Casimicrobium huifangae: one gene and its partner. The protein of the gene in region 2 interacts with the protein of the main gene of each other region in a pairwise test. Links are inferred from orthologs where the notes say so. Each region holds a gene or a part of one and is shown on either strand. Other genes may lie near its edges. The genes, in order: ftsH and hflK.

The links.
Region 1: the proteins of hflK (region 2) and ftsH interact in binary tests that used the Escherichia coli proteins (3 or more experiments, as listed by UniProt). The link is inferred for Casimicrobium huifangae from one-to-one orthologs.

What each region holds. Positions count from the first base shown.
Region 1 is NZ_CP041352.1:1,102,704-1,106,001, forward strand. Bases 159-3,137 are described here. They hold ftsH (ATP-dependent zinc metalloprotease FtsH), read left to right. Parts: upstream 159-662; coding sequence 663-2,612; downstream 2,613-3,137. Other genes in these bases: FKL89_RS05110 (RlmE family RNA methyltransferase), read left to right, coding at 159-237; FKL89_RS05120 (YfiR family protein), read left to right, coding at 2,659-3,137. Also shown: more of FKL89_RS05110, read left to right, coding at 1-158; more of FKL89_RS05120, read left to right, coding at 3,138-3,264; FKL89_RS05125 (diguanylate cyclase domain-containing protein), read left to right, coding at 3,261-3,298. UniProt on the Escherichia coli protein: Acts as a processive, ATP-dependent zinc metallopeptidase for both cytoplasmic and membrane proteins. Plays a role in the quality control of integral membrane proteins.
Region 2 is NZ_CP041352.1:1,578,091-1,581,314, reverse strand. What follows is about bases 203-3,107. They hold hflK (FtsH protease activity modulator HflK), read left to right. Parts: upstream 203-890; coding sequence 891-2,324; downstream 2,325-3,107. Other genes in these bases: hflC (protease modulator HflC), read left to right, coding at 2,340-3,107; hflX (GTPase HflX), read left to right, coding at 203-875. Outside these bases: more of hflX, read left to right, coding at 1-202; more of hflC, read left to right, coding at 3,108-3,212.

The DNA of each region.
Region 1 (3,298 bases), 480 kb from region 2 along the record:
GGCGTGACTGCAATTGATTCGCCGCGTGCAATCTACCTGTGCGAATTGGCGGCCGAGTTCGCCCTGGCCCATCTGAAGCCCGACGGCAAGTTCTTGACCAAGGCGTATCAGGGGCCGGGCTATCAGGAATTTTTCCAGCAGCTCAAACAGCAATTCAAGACGGTGGTCAGCCGAAAACCCGACGCATCCCGTGATCGCAGTGCAGAGATATACCTTTTGGCCAGTGGCTTGCGGTAGTGGTGAGCGCACGCATACGCTGCAGCATCTTTTCGCTGAAACGACCTATGCATAGGGCCTGTATCCAGATTCCATGCAAAGTCGATAATCTGCCTATTGACGTGCTGAGCCCTCGTTGAATGGCGCTTTACGAAGAAAGATGTTGAGCCGTAGCGGGTGGGCATCGGTCTGCGCCAGACGGGTCGAAGCGTACCCGTCCCTGCGTTTTTCACGCCCGGAAGCCGTGATCGGTTGTTGGTTGCCGTGCGCCGATGGTGGATCGCGCTGAATCAGGCACTTTGTCGGCATTTGACGACACAAGTCAAAGGTTTGCCCGATCGTTTCGGCGCCACTCTTGAAAAACCGGCCCCGCCCTTAAAATCGTAGGTAAGTGTGGCTGCCGCTCTCCCCGCCTGTTGCGGGCTTGGCCGTCACCGGAGTGTCGCGTGAACAACATGCTCAAAAACATTGGTATCTGGGTCGTCATCGGTCTCGTCGTGCTGACTGTCGTACAGCAATTTGACAAATCGAGCCGCAAGAGCGACGCCGTGGCGTATTCGCAGTTCATCGAGGAGCTGCGCGGCGGCAAGATTTCCGAGGCGAGCATTGAGGGCCGCAACGTCGAATACCGCACTTCCGACGGCAAAAAAGTCACCTACATCCCCGGTGGCTACGACAAGGACCTGATCAACGACCTGCTCAAGAACAACGTCAAGTTCTCCGGCAAGCCGGAGGAGCAGCAATCGATCCTGACCTCCATCCTGTTCTCGTTCGGTCCGATCCTGCTTTTGATCGGCGCCTGGATTTTCATGATGCGCCAGATGCAGGGCGGCGGCAAAGGCGGTGCCTTCAGCTTTGGCAAGAGCCGTGCGCGCATGCTTGATGAGACCAACAATTCGATCACCTTCGCCGACGTCGCCGGTTGCGACGAGGCCAAGGAAGAGGTGACCGAGATCGTCGACTTCCTGAAAGACCCGAGCAAGTTCCAGAAGCTCGGCGGACGCATTCCGCGCGGTGTGCTGATGGTCGGTTCGCCGGGTACCGGCAAAACGCTGCTCGCCAAGGCGATTGCGGGCGAAGCCAAGGTACCCTTCTTCTCGATCTCGGGCTCCGACTTCGTTGAAATGTTTGTCGGCGTTGGCGCGGCCCGCGTCCGCGACATGTTTGAGCAGGCCAAGAAGAACGCGCCCTGCATCATCTTCATCGACGAAATCGACGCGGTCGGCCGTCAGCGCGGCGCCGGTCTCGGCGGCGGCAACGACGAACGCGAGCAGACGCTGAATCAGATGCTCGTCGAAATGGATGGTTTCGAGGGCTCGCAGGGCGTGATCGTGATCGCCGCGACCAACCGTCCGGACGTGCTCGACCCGGCGCTGATGCGTCCGGGCCGCTTCGACCGCCAGGTTGTGGTGCCGCTGCCCGACATCCGTGGCCGCGAGCAGATCCTGCAAGTCCATATGCGCAAGGTGCCGATCGCCGCCGACGTCAAGGCACACGTGATCGCACGTGGCTGCCCGGGCTTCTCGGGTGCCGACATTGCCAACCTCGTGAACGAGGCGGCACTGTTCGCGGCGCGCGCCAACAAGCGTCTCGTCGACATGGAAGACTTCGAGCGCGCCAAGGACAAGATCTACATGGGCGCCGAGCGCAAGTCGATGGTGCTGACCGAGGACGAGAAGCGCGCCACGGCGTACCACGAATCGGGCCATGCGATCGTCGCGGCCAGCCTGCCCAAGGCCGACCCGGTGCACAAGGTCACCATCATCCCGCGTGGCCGCGCACTCGGCGTCACTTGGCAGTTGCCGGAGCGTGACCGCATCTCGCTGTACAAGGACCAGATGCTGACCGAGATCTCGGTGCTGTTCGGCGGCCGCATCGCCGAGGATCTGTTCGTGAAGAACATCTCCACCGGCGCCTCGAACGACTTCGAACGCGCGACCAAGATCGCGCGTGACATGGTGACCCGCTACGGCATGAGCGACCTGCTCGGCCCGATGGTCTATGCCGAAAACGAAGGCGAGGTTTTTCTCGGCCGCAGCGTCACCCAGACGCGCAACGTTTCGGAAGAGACGCTGCAGAAGGTCGATCTCGAGATCCGTCGCATCATTGATGAGCAGTACGCAGTGTCGACGAAGATCCTCAAAGACAATGCCGACAAGGTTGAGGCCATGACGGCGGCGCTGATGGAATATGAAACCATCGACGCCGACCAGATTGCCGACATCATGGCCGGCCGTCCGGTGCGTGCAATAAAGACATACAACACGCCTGGAAGTGGTGGAGGTGACTCATCGGCAGGCACTGCAGTGTCCACCGATGGCGCAGACAGCGGGGGTAAGGCGGATGCAACATCGCCTGCGGCGGCTTCTTCCAAGGCTGCTTCCGATACGCCCTGACCCGACCGACGGGTCAGGCCTACGCTGGGCGGCCTTAGGGTCGCCTTTGTCGTTTTGGTCGGCGATGCTGCGCGACGGCGGCGGTATGACGCGCATGGTGACTGTGCCTTTCGCCAAAGCCAGCCTGACTGCGGCGGCGGCGTTCTGCGCACTGGCCAGCGGTACCGTACACGCTGCCGATGGCAGTGGTGATGTCTCCGACCTGATCCTTAACCTGTCGCGCTACACATCCTGGCCAGCCTCTCCGACGCGCAAGCAGTTGACGGTTTGTTATGCGCACGGCGGTGCGATGACGACCAACGCGCTCGTGACCGATCAGAACGTGTCCATTCGCGGGCTCCCGGTGCAGTGGCGTCAAATCGCCACGCCGGCACAAATCCCCGGTTGCATGGTGCTCTGGCTCAATGCCGACGTACGTCCGGCGCCGCGCGACTGGCTGGCGGTTGCGGCTGATCAGCCAATATTGACGCTCAGCAACTTTGCCGACTTCACCGCTGACGGTGGCGTAGTCGGCGCTTATCGGGTCGGTACCGATTGGCGTTTTGAGATCAATCTTGAAGCCTTGCAACGCACTAATCTGAACATCGCGGCTGCTGCGTTGCGCCTCAGTCAGAAGCCCAAAGCAGCGCCCGGCACCGGAGAATCGCGATGACTTTGCGGGAATTCTTCAGCCGCTACTCGCTGGC
Region 2 (3,224 bases):
GCGTCATCGACCGCCGCACACTGATTCTCGACATCTTCGCCCAGCGCGCCCGCAGTGCGGAAGGCAAGCTGGCAGTGGAACTCGCCCAACTGGAACATTTGTCTACCCGCCTGGTACGCGGCTGGTCGCACCTTGAGCGGCAGCGCGGCGGTATCGGCCTGCGCGGCCCCGGCGAGAAGCAGCTTGAAATTGACCGTCGGCTGATCTCGGGAAAGATTCGCGCCCTGCGCGAGCGCCTTGATCGGGTTGAACGCCAGCGCCACACCCAGCGCCGGCAGCGCGAGCGTTCGCAAACACGCTCGATCGCCATCGTCGGCTACACCAATGCGGGCAAGAGCACGCTGTTCAACCGCCTCACTGCGGCCGGCACCTACGCCGCCGACCAGTTGTTCGCGACGCTGGACACCACCGTGCGCAAACTCTATGTGGCGGATGCACAACCGCTGGTGGTGTCAGACACAGTGGGCTTCGTCCGCGCACTGCCGCATGAGCTGGTGGAAGCCTTCAAGGCGACGCTACTGGAAGCGGTGCAATCAGACCTGCTGCTTCACGTCGTGGACGGCGCCAGCGACCAGCGCGAACAACAGATCGAAGCGGTGAACGCCGTGTTGCAGGAGATTGGCGCTGCCGACATTCCGCAACTGATCGTGGTCAACAAGTGCGATCTGCTCGGCCTCGGCACCGACGCCGGCCGTATCGAGACTGATGAAAGCGGTGCGGCGAGTCGCGTTTTTGTTTCAGCGCGCACGGGGGCGGGCATTCCCGAACTGCGTACCGTCTTGCAAGCGCGGTTTCCACGCCAAAATAGCTATCCGTACGACACTGAGTCCGGGTTCGCCCATGACGACGCGTCGCAGAATGCCAAAGCCGCGTAAATACGCGACCTGACAATGAACACACAAGCAACACCCTCGCTGCTGACCCGCTGGCGCAACGCCTTCCGTAACGGGATCAAGCTGTCACTGAACGATCCGCAATGGGGCCGCAAACCCGGCGCCGGCGGCAGTGATAACTCATCTGGCGACAAAGGCGGCGACAAGGGCAGCGAACAGCAGCCGACCGGCAGTCCGCCTCCCCCGCCCTCATCTCCGCCACCGGGTGGCAACAACGGCGGCGGTCGTGGCAATAAGCCGGATGGCCCGCCCGATCTCGACGAGCTGATGAAAAAGGTGAATGATCGCGTCGGCGAGATCTTCGGTGGCAAAAAAGGCGGCAAACGCGGTGGTGGCGGTTCGCCATTCCCACCGATCAGCCCGCGCTTTGCGGCGGGCGGCCTGGTGCTGGCCCTCGTCGTAGGCGCCCTGCTGTGGCTCGCCACCGGGTTCTACATCGTTGACGAAGGCAAGCGCGGCATCGTGCAACGCTTCGGCAAGTATGTCGAGACCACCGAACCGGGCCCGCGCTGGCATTTCCCGTGGCCGATCGAGTCCCGCACCATCGTCAACCTTAACCAGGTTCGCTCGGTCGAGGTCGGCTTCCGTGGGGCCAGTCGCAACCGTGACGCCAAACAGGCGCAGATGTTGACGGAAGATCTCAACATCATCGATATCGCCTTCGCAGTGCAATACACGCTGTCGGACGCGAGAGCCTTCCTGTTCAACCACCGCAAGCCGGAGGAAGCGGTCGTGCAGGCGGCAGAAACCGCCATGCGCGAGGTGGTCGGCAAACGCAAAATGGACTTCCTGCTCAATCAGGGTCGTGAGGAGTTCGCCGGTGCCACCCAGAAGCTGATGCAGCAATTGCTGGATCGCTACGGCACCGGCATCACCATCAGCAAGCTCAATCTGCAGGCTGTTGCCGCACCCGAGGCGGTCAACGAGGCTTTCCAGGACGTGGTCAAAGCGCAGCAGTACCGCGAGCAGCAGGTCAATGAAGGCCAGGCCTACGCCAACCGCGTCATCCCCGAAGCACGCGGCCGTGCGTCACGTCTGCTGGAAGAAGCGTCCGGCTACGAGCAGAGCGTTGTTACCCGCGCCCAGGGTGATGCCGCGCGCTTCACTTCGGTCGTCGGCGAATACAACAAGGCCCCGGTGGTCACTCGCGAGCGCCTCTACATCGACATGATGCAGTCGGTGCTCGGCAACACCAGCAAGGTGCTGGTTGACCAGCGACAGGGTCAGAGCCTGCTCTATCTGCCGCTCGACAAGCTGATGGATGGCACCCGCGCCGCTGCCAGCACCGGCCTTGGCGCCAGCAGCGCAACTGAGGCGGCGCGTCCGAGTGCGCCGCTGCCCGATCCGGCTGCGGCGGTGGAGGCACCCGGCAACACCCGCAGCAGCAACACGCGCGACACCACTCGCGGTGGCCGCGACTCGCGCAACTAGAAAGGAGCTGACAACATGAACAAGATCGCTCCCCTGCTCACCGCATTCCTGGTCGTGGTGTTTGCGTTCTCGCAGACGCTGTTCACCGTTGATGAACGCGAATTCGCCATGGTCCGCCAGCTCGGCGAAGTTGTCGCCATCAAGGACAAGCCGGGCCTCAACTTCAAGATTCCGTTCATTCAGACGGTCAGCAAGTACAGCAAGCAGATCCTGACGATGGACAGCCCGGAATCGGAGCGCTTCAACACCAAGGAAAACCAGCCCGTACAGGTGGACTCCTTCGTCAAGTGGCAAATCTCCGACGCCCGCGAGTTCTACCGTGCCGTCGGCGGCGACGAGAAGCAGGCCGAACGCCGGATCGGCCAGACTGTAACTTCGCTGCTGCGCGAAGAATTCGGGCGGCGTACGCTGCAGGAAGTGGTGTCCGGCGATCGCGAAAAAATCATGGCGATCGTTCGTGATGCCGCCGAGATTGATGCCAAGAAAATTGGCGTTCGCATCGTTGACGTCCGTCTCAAGCGCGTGGATTTCGATGAATCGGTGTCCACCCGTGTGTTCGACCGCATGCGCTCGGAGCGTCAGCGTGTTGCTGCCGAATTGCGCTCCACCGGTGCTGCCGAGAGCGAACGCATCAAGGCTGATGCCGACAAGCAGGCACAAGTGATCCTCGCCGAGGCCTACAAAAAGGCACAGGAGATGCAGGGCTCCGGTGACGCCAAGGCGGCTGCCATCTACAGCGCGGCTTATGGCCAGAACGCAGAGTTCTATGCCTTTTATCGCAGCCTCGAAGCCTACAAGGCATCGTTCAAAAACAAGAGCGACGTGATGGTGCTCGATCCGAGCGCCGACTTCTTCCGCTTCCTGAAGCAGGGCAGCAAGGGCAAATAGCCAGACCGGCTG